Regions from separate parts of the Pseudomonas sp. GW-45 genome, predicted to be linked through region 2. Evidence: predicted binding sites of a transcription regulator. Region 2 holds the regulator's gene; the other holds the start of a gene.
The links. The regulator FliA, encoded in region 2, starts transcription of late flagellar genes. The targets are predictions, from matches to a motif close to CTAAAGTTTNNNNNNNNNNNGCCGNTAA.
Positions count from the first base shown of each region.

Region 1: a site for FliA is predicted at 3,487-3,514, ahead of AC1XYH_RS06565 (flagellar protein MotY). Genes of this name have one in related genera too.

Region 1 is NZ_CM167674.1:1,456,378-1,463,024, reverse strand. It holds gene AC1XYH_RS06580 (hypothetical protein) at 1-553, opposite strand, end outside; gene gloA (lactoylglutathione lyase) at 704-1,087, opposite strand; gene AC1XYH_RS06570 (argininosuccinate synthase) at 1,202-2,419, opposite strand; gene AC1XYH_RS06565 (flagellar protein MotY) at 2,576-3,424, opposite strand; gene pyrC (dihydroorotase) at 3,650-4,684, shown strand; gene rnt (ribonuclease T) at 4,716-5,396, shown strand; gene AC1XYH_RS06550 (TAXI family TRAP transporter solute-binding subunit) at 5,697-6,647, shown strand, end outside.
Region 2 is NZ_CM167674.1:949,944-956,590, forward strand. It holds gene flhA (flagellar biosynthesis protein FlhA) at 1-222, shown strand, start outside; gene flhF (flagellar biosynthesis GTPase FlhF) at 297-1,655, shown strand; gene fleN (flagellar synthesis regulator FleN) at 1,688-2,515, shown strand; gene AC1XYH_RS04310 (RNA polymerase sigma factor FliA) at 2,515-3,249, shown strand; gene AC1XYH_RS04315 (chemotaxis response regulator CheY) at 3,472-3,849, shown strand; gene AC1XYH_RS04320 (protein phosphatase CheZ) at 3,871-4,665, shown strand; gene AC1XYH_RS04325 (chemotaxis protein CheA) at 4,839-6,647, shown strand, end outside.

The DNA.
Region 1 (6,647 bases), 510 kb from region 2:
GCAGGTTTTGGCGATTGGCTGCGATACCGGTGCCGACAGCGCGGCTTTGACCCAGCAGCTCAATACTCTGCAGCAACTCAAACCACAACCCTTCCGCCTGCGGCGCCAAGCGCCCCAGACAGACTAAATCAAATCGGTTGGCCAAGGCTTCAATGGTCTGCAAAAGACAAGCAATCATATCGTTGTGCAGTGTCAGCAAGTGCTCGGCACTTTCGTGTTCGAAGCCACTTTCAATCTTTTGCCAGATATCCCGCGCTTGATGCCAACTGTCATACCAATACAGCGATGCCTCGTATTGGCCGATCGTCTTCAGTAACTGCAGCAGTTGCTGATGCACCGACCAGCGCCGAGGTTCCAGTGAATGCTCGCCAGACATCGCGCCGAAGGAAAGCCCACGGTGACGTTGCACCTGTTCCAGCAACTGACGCAGTAGTTGAATCTGCGTAATCGCCTGCTGTCGTTGCTCACGCGCGGCGCGCTTGCGCACCCGGCGCAAGCGAAACAAACCAATGGCAGAAAGCACTATTATAGAAATGCACAGCGTCCATATCATGCCAACACTTCCCTGAAGGCCCCGATCAGGCAGTTGAAAAAACACTCACGTTGCCGATACCGCGCTAAAAAGCGCACTACAGCAGGCGAACTGCGCTTTTTATGTTGCCCGCCTGGCCTATTTTCTCAGTAACCCGGAGGTTCTTCTAAGCTACTTTTTGCAGAGTAGCTCGATCCGATATCCGTCGGGATCTTCAACAAAGGCCAGCACACTCTGCCCGTGCTTCATCGGACCCGGCTCGCGCACCACCTTGCCGCCTGCCGATTTAATCTGCTCACAGGCTTTGTACACATCCAGTACTTCGATGGCGATATGACCATAGCCGCTGCCCAGATCGTACTCGTTGGTGTCCCAGTTATGCGTAAGCTCTAGCGCGGTGTGTTCTGCTTCGTTGCCATAGCCGACGAACGCCAGGGTAAAGCGCCCTTCCGGGTAATCCTTACGCCGCAGCAAGGTCATACCCAACACTTCAGTGTAGAAAGCGACGGATTTTTCCAGATTACCGACGCGTAGCATGGTGTGCAAAATACGCATATTCACAACCTTTAATTAGAAGCATCAAAGTAAAGCTACAAGCTTCAGACTCGTCTTGCCAGCCTGACAGCAAAACGCCCGGATGACCGGGCGTTTTGTAGATCACCGCGTAGCTCAGAGCAGCTTGCGACCCTTGTTAGCAGCAATGCGCATACGCAGCGCATTCAGCTTGATAAAGCCTGCTGCATCGGCCTGATCGTAGGCGCCCGCATCGTCTTCAAAGGTAGCGATGTTGGCATCAAACAGCGAGTCGTCAGACTTGCGGCCAACCACCATCACGTTGCCCTTGTAGAGCTTGAGACGCACGACACCGTTAACCTGTGCCTGGGATGCATTAATCATCTGTTGCAGCATCACCCGCTCAGGGCTCCACCAGAACCCGTTGTAGATCAGCTCGGCGTATTTGGGCATCAAGCTGTCTTTCAGGTGAGCGACTTCACGGTCCAGAGTGATGGACTCGATAGCGCGGTGACCTTTCAGCATGATGGTGCCGCCGGGGGTTTCGTAGCAGCCACGGGATTTCATGCCCACAAAGCGGTTTTCAACGATATCCAGACGACCAATACCGTTGTCGCCACCTACCTTGTTCAGGTAAGCCAGCACGGTAGCCGGGCTCATATCCTTTCCGTCGATGGCAACGATGTCGCCATTCTGGTAGCTGAGCTCAATGTAGGTAGCTTGGTCAGGCGCATTTTCCGGCGATACGGACCAGCGCCACATGTCTTCTTCGTGCTCGGCCCAGGTATCTTCCAGCACGCCGCCTTCAAAGGAGATGTGCAGCAAGTTGGCGTCCATGGAATAAGGCGACTTCTTCTTACCGTGACGTTCGATCGGAATATCGTGCTTGGCCGCGTAATCCATCAATTTCTCACGCGACAACAAATCCCACTCGCGCCAAGGCGCAATCACTTTAACGCCTGGCTTGAGCGCATAGGCACCCAATTCGAAGCGCACTTGATCGTTGCCTTTGCCGGTCGCACCATGCGAGATGGCATCAGCGCCGGTCTCGTTGGCAATCTCAATCAGGCGCTTGGCGATCAGTGGGCGTGCGATAGAGGTACCCAGCAGGTACTCGCCTTCATACACAGTGTTGGCGCGGAACATCGGGAACACGAAGTCGCGAACAAATTCTTCACGCAGGTCATCGATGTAGATTTCCTTGACGCCCATGGCTTCTGCCTTGGCACGCGCTGGCTCTACTTCCTCGCCTTGGCCCAGATCTGCGGTGAAGGTCACCACTTCGCAGTTGTAGGTTTCCTGCAGCCACTTGAGGATGACCGAGGTATCCAGGCCGCCGGAATAGGCGAGGACGACTTTATTGACTTCTGCCATGAGGTGCTCCCTTAACAAGACTGTACCGCCACTCACGCAGGAGCGGACGAAAGGCAGCTATTCTAGCGTCAAGGCACAAGGAATCACAGGGGAGCTACGGGGAGTTTTAGTGATACAGCAGCTGAAAAGTACGCTTATGCGCGGCTTATGCCGCGCTTAATCCTTCTCTAGACGTAACATGACCCGGCGATTAGCCGCTCGGCCTTGTGCCGTTCGATTGCTCGCGACCGGATAACGATCACCATGAAAGCGCATGGCAAACAGGTCTTCGTTCACGCCCTTTTCAACTAGATAATCTTTCACCGCCAAGGCGCGCTGACGTGACAACTCACGATTATCCAGGCGGTTACCCTGATTGTCGGAATGACCATCCAGCACGATCTCTTTGATCTCATCATCGGCCTTTATATACATAACCGCTGCGTCCAACATCGATTTCGCTTGGGCATTCAGCGTCTCGCCACCAGAACCGAAGCTAATCAAACTCTCCGAAATCTGGGCGTAACTGACTGGCAGTAAACCGCTGATACATTTTTGAAAATCTAACCACGCCTGCTGATAACCAACGCTCGACACCACCACGCGGACCGGCGCACCGCCTGCGTAGCCATTGCGCATAATCGTCGGTTGCAAGCCAGACGCCAGACCAGCAAGCATGCGACCTGCCTGCTGGTAGGGCACCTGCATCACGCCAGCACCTTGTTTCACGGTTACCTGCCCCACCGGGACAGCTGCCGTACCGGGGCGCCATGGCGGCGGCTCGTTGTAAAGTTGCGCAGCGCCAGAACTCATGGGGTTATCCCATGACGTCAACTCGAACGCAGCTGGCTCGCCCGCATGCCGCACAAAACTGGCCTCGCCATAACCAGCGACCGATTGGTTCAATCGACAGGCAAACTCATCGCCCGCAACCTGCCATTGCACATCTTCCATGCGCGTCTGAAAGGTCAGCGCCTGCGCAGGCAAAGCCAGCGCTAACAGAAGTACCGGGTACGTTCGCGTCACCACGCTTGTCACCTCTTCAACCGCCGGCTTCACGCCAGCGCAACTAATCGCTCTTGCCAGTCTCATCGGCTGCACGACGCTAATCTTTACCGGCAGATGCAGATAAATACCGAGCAATCCCCTGTACGGCGCTTAGTTCAAGGCGTTCAGACGTTGTCAAACGGTGTGAAAAAACCGCTGCTTACGGTAGCATTGCGGCATTACTCTGTTCTGGAAGCCCTACGCATGACTGACCGCCTCACGCTCACCCGGCCAGATGACTGGCATATTCACCTTCGCGATGGAGAGGTTCTCAGCCACACGGTTGCTGACGCCGCGCGTACTTTTGCTCGCGCGATCATCATGCCCAATCTGGTACCGCCGGTGAGGGATGCGCAGGAAGCCGCCAGTTATAAGTCCCGTATTTTGGCGGCTCGGCCAGCCGGCTCGCATTTTGAGCCGCTGATGGTGCTTTATCTGACCGATCACACCAGCCCCGAGATTGTGCGTGAGGCTAAGCAAAGCGGTCAGGCCATCGCCGCTAAGCTTTACCCGGCCGGCGCCACCACCAACTCACAGTCTGGCGTCACCGCACTGAATAAAATCTACCCGGCGCTCGAAGCCATGGCCGAATTAGGCATGCCGCTACTAGTGCACGGCGAAGTGACCCATGCCGCGGTGGATATTTTTGATCGCGAGAAGGCCTTCATTGATCAGCAGTTAGTGCAGCTGGTGGACCGCTTCCCTACTTTAAAAGTCGTCTTTGAACACATCACTACCGCGGACGCGGTGGAGTTCGTCAAACAGGCCCCGGACAACGTGGGCGCGACCATTACCGCACACCATTTGCTGTTCAATCGGAACCACATGCTGGTAGGCGGAATTCGTCCGCATCTATTTTGCCTGCCGATCCTCAAGCGCGAGAAACACCAGCAAGCGCTGTGCGAAGCCGTCGCCTCCGGTTCCAGTAAGTTTTTCCTGGGGACCGACTCCGCGCCCCACGCCCGCCATGCCAAAGAAGCAGCATGCGGCTGCGCTGGCTGCTACACCGCATACGCCGCCATTGAACTTTACGCCGAAGCCTTCGATGGCCTTGGCGCGCTGGACAAACTGGAAGGCTTTGCCAGCTTCCACGGACCTGATTTCTATGGCCTGCCGCGCAATACCGACCAAATCACGCTGATTCGTGATAGCTGGCAGGCGCCGGAACAGCTACCCTTTGGCGACCAGTGCGTGATTCCGCTACGCGCAGGTGAAAACCTGCAATGGCGTCTGGCCTGACCAACCCTCTTTGCGATGCTAAGGATTACGCGTGAGTGAGTTCGACTTTGACAGTGACACCGATGGCCTGGATGCCCCAACGTCCAGCAAACCCAAATCGCCTATGGCCTATCGGTTCCGGGGCTTTCTGCCGGTTGTCATAGATGTCGAAACCGGCGGATTTAACGCTGCGACCGACGCGCTACTGGAGATCGCAGCGACCACCATCAGCATGGATGATGAGGGCATGGTCTACGCTGACCAAACCCATTTTTTCCGGGTTGAGCCTTTCGAAGGTGCCAATATAGAGGCCGCAGCTTTGGAGTTTACCGGCATCAAGCTGGATCACCCGCTGCGCCAAGCGGTAAGCGAAGAGCACGCCATCACCGAGATATTCAAGCACGTGCGTAAAGCGGTGAAGTCAGCCGGCTGCAAGCGCGCCGTTCTAGTCGGCCACAACGCCTTCTTTGACCTCGGTTTTGTTAACGCGGCGGTTGAGCGCATCGATATCAAGCGCAACCCGTTCCACCCCTTCTCCTGCTTTGACACCGCTACCCTGGGCGGCCTGGCCTACGGTCAAACCGTCCTGGCCAAGGCCTGCAACGCTGCTGGTATGGACTTTGATGGCCGCGAGGCTCACTCCGCGCGCTACGACACCGAAAAGACCGCTGAACTATTTTGCACCATCGTCAACCGCTGGAGAGAAATGGGCGGCTGGCCACCGGTAGATTGAGCACTGCCTCATCTGCGCCTTTTAGCACCTCATCAGAGGGCAAAACACCCTCTGATGAGTGAGCTCCGTCGCACGTCTGTACCGCTCTGCTTGCCCATACGCAGATCGACGGGTATGTTCGGTTACAAGTGAAATCATCCACTACACTATTGATTCAGCACCTAGTCGCGCGAGTGCGGGTAAATCGATACATTGGACGTTAATTGCTTTCGGTGCTGTACAACGGCATTGAATCAACCACTTGGCTCGCAGTCTATCTGCCTGCAGTCATGAATAATCAGAAAAAAGGAGTCACTTCACATGAAGCGCAAATCCCTTGCCTTACTGTTCTCGGCCACCATTGGCTACGCCTCCCTCGCCGCAACCCCTGCCGTTGCTGAAGAATTCGTTACCATCGGAACTGGCGGACAAACCGGCGTTTATTACGTGGTAGGTCAATCTATCTGCCGCCTGCTGAATCGCAACAGCGAAGAGCACGGCATTCGTTGCAACGCCCCATCCAGCGGTGGCTCGGTTGCCAATGTCAACGCCATCCGCGGCGGTGAAATGGACATGGGCGTAGTGCAGTCCGACGTTCAGTACAAAGCCTACGAAGGCGTACAGAACTTCCAGTCAGACGGCCCCTTTGAAGGCATGCGTGCCCTCTTCGCTCTGCACGGCGAGCCGTTGACCATTGTTGCCCGCCGCGATGCCGACATCACCGGCGTCAAAGACCTAAAAGGCAAACGCGTTAACATCGGCAACCCCGGTTCTGGTCAGCGCGACACAATGGACGTGGTTCTGGAATCTCTCGGCTGGAGCGTCAAAGACTTCTCCCTGGCTTCCGAGTTAGGCGCGGCAGAGCAAGCAGCCGCTCTGGGTGACAACAACGTGGATGCCATGGTGTATGTGGCCGGCCACCCGAACGGCTCGATTCAAGAAGCCACCACGACTGTAGACTCTGTACTGGTCTCGGTCGACGGCCCAGAAATCGACAAGCTGGTTGCTGATCGCTCCTACTATGCCAAGGCAGTCATTCCCGGCGGTTTGTATCGCGGTAACGATGAAGACGTAAACACCTTCGGTGTACGCGCTACTCTGGTCGCTTCCGATGCGGTCAGCGACGAGACCGTGTATCAAACCGTGAAAGCGGTGTTCGAGAACTTCGACCGTTTCAAGCGTTTGCATCCTGCCTTCGCCACGCTGAAGGAAGAACAGATGATTTCCGAGGGTCTTTCAGCGCCTCTACATGACGGCGCAGTGCGCTACTAC
Region 2 (6,647 bases):
CTGGAGCCCGGGATGGCAGAAAAACTGCAACGCTCGTTGTCAGAAGCGGTGCAGCGTCAGGAAGTACAGGGCAAGCCAGCGATCCTGCTGGTGGCTGGGCCGATTCGGATGATGATGGCCAAGTTTGTCCGCTACGCCGCCCCCGGAGCTCATGTGTTGTCCTACCAGGAAATTCCGGACAGCAAGCAGGTGACCATAGTCGCCACGGTCGGACAGAACTGAGCCAAGGCTCAAGAACGCAGATTAAACGCAGCCTGGCGCGATGCGCGGGGCACCGGTAACTGATGAGGTCAGCCATGAAAGTCAAACGTTTCTTTGCCGCCGATATGCGCCAAGCGATGAAACTGGTGCGTGATGAGCTGGGCGCTGACGCCTCGATTATCGCTAACCGCCGTGTGGCTGGTGGGGTAGAGCTGACCGCAGCGCTGGACTATGTTGCGCCGCGCATCACGCCGCCGACGCCAGGGCTGGATCAGGAACTGAAAAAGACCCAAGAGCGCATTGTTGCCGCCCGCGCCGAGCTTGAGGTGGGCCAAATGGTTTCGCGTAATCAGCCAACCGTTAACCGTCAATTATTCGGGGACAGCATGCGCGCGGCGGCCGAGCAAGGCTCGCCGGTTGCGCGCGACCTGCTTGATCGTCTGGTGCAAGAGCCAAGCGAAGAGCCGCCGGTGCAGCGCAAGGTGAGTGCTGCAGCTCCTGTCGCTGATGCGGCTGAAAGTACTGGGCTTAGTGCTATGCGCGCCGAGCTGGCAGGGTTGCGTGAGATGTTGGAGTCGCAGTTGGGCGGTATGGCTTGGGGCCAACTCAACCAGCGTCAGCCTAAACAGGCTGGCTTGTGGCGCCGGCTGACACAGATCGGTTTGCCGGCAGAAATCTGCCAGAATCTACTGAGTCAGGTCGCTGACGTGACTGACGTCCGCCAAGCTTGGCGCCTGGTACTGGCGCACCTATCGCACCGCATTCCTACTTTGCGTGAAGATATGCTGGACCAAGGCGGTATTATCGCATTGGTCGGCCCAACCGGCGCAGGCAAAACCACCACACTGGGCAAGTTGGCAGCACGTTACGTGCTTAAGCACGGTAGCCAGCATGTGGCCCTGGTGACTATGGATACCTATCGCATTGGCGCGCATGAACAGCTGCGTACCCTCGGCCGCATTCTTGACGTGCCGGTGCGAGTAGTTGATGAGCAGAACAGCTTGCAGGATGTGCTGGCTGATTTTTCCGGTAAGCGTTTAGTGTTGGTAGATACGGCCGGCCTGCAAGCGCAGGACCCGTATCTGCGCGGTCAGCTGAACGCACTGGCGCAACAGGGCCAGCAAGTGCGTAAATTGTTGGTGTTGGCGGCAACCAGTCAGTACCGTGTCATGAAGGCGGCTTATCACAACTATAAAAGTTGTGGGCTCAGTGGTTGCGTTCTGACTAAAGTCGACGAGGCCGCAACGCTGGGTGAGTCATTAGGGCTGGCTATGGAGCAGGGTTTGCCGGTAGCCTATCTGGCAGATGGCCAGCGAATCCCAGACGATATCAATCGTGCGCTAGGGCACCAGTTGGTAAGTCGCGCGGTCAGTATGGCGGGTAATGAGGCGCCTGAAGATCAGGCGATGGCAGATGTGTTTGCCGGCATGATGCATGGCCAGCGGGCAAGCTAAGCGAAATCAACAATTCAAGGTAATCAACGTAGATGGGTAGCAATCATCCGGTTCAGGTTATCGCAGTCACCGGCGGCAAGGGTGGTATCGGCAAAACTAATGTGTCGGTCAATCTCAGCCTTGCGCTGGCGGAGTTGGGGCGCCGAGTCGTGCTGTTGGATGCCGACTTAGGGCTAGCCAACGTTGACGTATTGCTTGGGTTAAAACCCAAAGCTACGTTGGCTGACGTGCTGGAAGGCAAATGTGATCTGCGCGACGTGATGATCCCCGGTCCCGGTGGTATCCGCGTCGTGCCTGCGGCGTCGGGCGCGGCGAATATGGTTAACCTTAGCCCCCAACAGCATGCAGGTCTGATCCAGTCGTTCAGCGAGGTTGGTGACAATATCGACGTGCTGATTGTCGACACTGCCGCTGGTATCGGCGATTCGGTGGTTAGCTTCGTGCGGGCAGCCCAGGAAGCACTGGTTGTCGTCTGCGATGAGCCTACCTCTATTACCGACGCTTATGCGCTGATCAAACTGCTAAATCGTGATCACGGCATGACGCGTTTCCGAATTCTGGCCAATATGGTGAACACCCCGCAGGAAGGTCGAATGGTGTTTGCTAAACTGTCTAAAGTAACTGACCGGTTTCTCGACGTAGCACTGCAATACGTCGGGGCGGTACCTTTCGATGAAGCGGTGCGCAAGTCCGTACAGAAGCAACGTGCAGTCTATGAAGCTTTTCCGCGCAGCAAAGCGGCCATGGCGATTAGAGCAATTGCGCAGAAGGTGGACTCATGGCCTTTACCGGCCAATCCACGCGGACACCTGGAATTCTTCGTCGAACGTCTGGTACGGCCTACCGGCTCAGGCCTATGATTGCATCGGCTGGCGGACTAAGCATGTATACACGAGCACAACGTTCTGCGAATGACCAGGATCGACTCGTTGAGCAATATGCTCCGCTAGTGAAGCGCATCGCCTACCATCTGCTCGGCCGATTGCCGTCCAGTGTACAGGTTGATGATCTGATCCAGGCCGGCATGATTGGCCTGTTAGAGGCTTCTCGTAAGTTCGACTTCGGCAAAGGTGCCAGCTTTGAAACATATGCTGGTATCCGCATCCGTGGTGCCATGCTTGATGAAGTACGCAAAGGTGATTGGGCGCCACGTTCAGTGCATCGAAATACACGCATGGTCAGTGATGCGATGCGCGCGGTTGAATCTCGTTTGGGTCGCGACGCTAAAGATCACGAGATTGCTGCCGAACTTGATATGAGTCTTGAAGAATATTACGCGATTCTCAACGACACCGCGGGCAGCAAGCTCTTTAGCTTTGATGATCTGTTGGAAAGTGGTGCGCCGGCCGATGTACAGGGTGATTTCGAGCCTTTCTCTGGGCTGGAAGATGAACGTTTTCGCGGCGCGTTGGCGGAAGCAATCGACGGTTTACCTGAACGGGAACGTCTGCTTCTGTCGCTGTATTACGATGAAGAACTGAACCTCAAAGAGATCGGCGCGGTGTTGGGAGTAAGTGAGTCGCGGGTAAGTCAGCTGCATAGTCAATGTGCCGCACGACTGCGCGCCCGTCTATCAAGTTGGCGAAATGATTGATTTTGTCGCTAACATCCGGACAATGCTCGAATTGCGCAAATAGTAGCACTGTGCCTGATCCTGTTTTGATGGCTGTAAACTGAAGATATTGTGAACAACCGGTTGCGCAGCAGCAGGCTATTCAGAGTTTCTTTATACGGCTAGTTTGGCCATTGCAATGGGTTTTCGGGGTGCAGGCCTGCACTTTCCCTGGTTTGTACGGAGGTCGACTTGGACAAGAATATGAAAATTCTCATCGTTGATGATTTTTCAACGATGAGGCGCATTATCAAAAACCTGTTGCGCGACCTGGGTTTTACCAACACGGCTGAAGCCGATGATGGCAATACCGCATTGCCGATGCTGCAGAGTGGTAACTTCGATTTTCTGGTGACTGACTGGAACATGCCCGGCATGAGTGGCATCGACCTGCTGCGTGCAGTCCGTGCTGACGAGCGTCTGAAGCACCTGCCGGTGCTGATGGTGACCGCTGAAGCCAAACGGGACCAGATCATCGAAGCAGCCCAGGCGGGTGTTAACGGTTATGTTGTGAAGCCTTTTACTGCTCAGGCTTTGAAAGAAAAAATCGAAAAGATTTTTGAGCGAGTGCAAGCAAAATAATAATCAACCGGGGTACAGGTTATGGCGTTAAGTAAGGATCCCGGCCAGGCGACTGCTCAGGAATTTGAACATTCCCTCAAGGACAATGCGCGCCAATTGGTCGATCATCTGGAGCAGGGTGACTTCGCCGAAGCTCTATTGGTGATTCACGCAATAAATCAAGCCCGTGATCGCGGTCTTTATCATGAGGTGGGGCAGCTCACCCGTGCGTTGCACAACTCCATTGTCAACTTTCAGATAGACACCACCCACGCCCTGGGTGATGAAACTGAAACCTCGAAAATTTCTGATGCCTCGGATCGCCTGGATTATGTGGTGCAGCTGACCGATAAGGCAGCCAATCGCACTATGGACCTGGTAGAAATCAGCGCGCCAAAGATATCTGAACTGGGCGGTGAAGCGGCGGCTTTGCGTAGCGACTGGCGGCGTTTGCAGCGGCGTGAGATGGCGGCCGATGAGTTTCGTGAACTGTATAAGCGTATGGGTGACTTTCTTGAGAAAACCGAAAATACCAGCAATGACGTATCGGGCCATCTTAACGATATTTTGATTGCGCAGGATTATCAGGACCTTACCGGTCAGGTGATCAAGCGCGTCATTACGCTAGTGCACGATGTCGAAGAAAGTTTGCTCAGCTTGGTTCGCATGGCGGGCCAGGTGGATCGAATTACTGGCATCAACCACGCAGAAACCGCCAGCGAGACAAAAAAAACCTCACCCAGGGGTGAAGGTCCGCAAATTCATGCCGATACAAGAGAAGACGTTGTATCCGGGCAGGACGAAGTCGACGATCTTTTGTCCAGCCTGGGGTTCTGACTCCTGCAAAAAATCGCCGACACCGAGTGTGACGGCAACGGCCAGACTAGTTGTGAAATAGTCAGGCTTGCTGGTTCCGGATTAGCGACTAATAACAGCGGACTGCGCCCAAGCAGCGATACTAGCCCAACGCATTACCGTTTACTGTTAACACGCCCGAGGGGAGTGGGTGCATGAGTTTCGATGCGGATGAAGAGATTCTCCAGGACTTTCTGGTCGAGGCAGGTGAGATACTCGAGCTGTTGTCCGAACAGTTGGTCGAACTGGAGAACCGTCCCGATGACATGGATCTGCTCAACGCTATCTTTCGCGGTTTTCATACCGTTAAAGGCGGTGCTGGCTTCCTGCAACTCGATGCCCTGGTAGCTTGCTGCCACATAGCCGAGAACGTGTTTGATATTCTGCGCAAGGGTGAGCGCCCGGTTACCTCCGATTTAATGGATGTAGTTCTGCAGGCGCTGGATACGGTCAACAGTATGTTTGATCAGGTGCGCAACCAACAAGAACTCACCCCTGCCACGCCAGCTTTGCTAGCTGCACTTTCCGCGTTAGCGCAACCAGCCAGTGCCGATATTGTTGAGCCTGTCGCTGCAGCTGCGCCGACCGCACCGGCTCTGGCTGCTGTGGAAAGTATCTCCAGCGGTGATGGCGATATAACCGATGACGAGTTCGAGCTATTGCTCGATGCGCTGCATGGCAATGCAACTCCCGCTGTAACAGCCGAGCCGGCCGCGTCAGCAACCGCCGGCAGTGATGAAATCAGCGATGATGAATTCGATGCTCTGCTGGACGAGCTGCATGGCAGTGGCCAAGTTGGAAGTGGCCCCGCCACAACCACGACCGCTAGTTCCGGCGACGATATCTCCGATGATGAATTTGAAGCGCTGCTGGATGAGTTGCACGGTAAGGGCAGCGCGCCAGGCAAGATCGAAGACGACGCGCCTGTTGAGGCGTCTGTGCCACAAAGCGCCGCAGACACTGCTGACAAAATTACCGACGATGAGTTTGAAGCTCTGCTCGATGAATTGCATGGCAAAGGTTCTGCACCGGGTAAAGAAGCTGTAGACGTGACCCCAATTTCTGCGTCGGCTGCTGTTCCTGCTGCCAAGGCAGACAGTAAGCCCGAGCCAAAGCCTCAGCCCAAAGTTGTTGCCAAGCCACAAGCTGCGCCTGTGGCCGCCCCAAGTGTCGTAAAGCCGGCACAAGCGGCAGAAGCTGCTCCCACAGCTGAGACCACCGTACGCGTAGACACCGCACGTCTTGATGAAATCATGAACATGGTTGGCGAGCTGGTGTTGGTGCGCAACCGACTGGTGCGTCTGGGCTTAAGCAGTGGCGATGAAGAACTGAACAAAGCGGTTGGTAATCTGGATGTGGTTACCGCTGATCTGCAAATGTCAGTGATGAAAACCCGCATGCAGCCGATCAAAAAAGTATTTGGGCGATTCCCGCGCGTGGTACGTGATTTGGCGCGGAGCTTGAAAAAGGAAATTAACCTAGAGCTGGTTGGTGAAGAAACCGATCTCGACAAGAACCTGGTAGAAGCGCTGGCCGATCCACTGGTTCACTTGGTGCGTAATTCGGTAGACCACGGTATTGAGCTGCCTGACGAACGAGAGGCCGCGGGTAAACCACGTACGGGTAAAGTCGTATTGGCCGCGCAGCAGGAAGGCGATCATATTCTGCTGACTATCGTCGACGATGGCCGCGGTATGGACCCAGATGTGCTGCGTGCCAAGGCAGTCGAAAAAGGCATGATGGACAAAGACGCTGCGGATCGCCTGAGCGAAGCCGAGTGCTTTAATCTGATCCTCGAGCCCGGCTTCTCTACAAAAACCGAAATTTCCGATGTATCCGGCCGTGGTGTGGGTATGGATGTGGTGAAAACCAAAATCTCCCAGCTCAACGGCACCATCAATATTGAATCAACCAAAGGACAAGGCTCGCGCATCGCCATCAAAGTGCCGTTAACGCTGGCGATT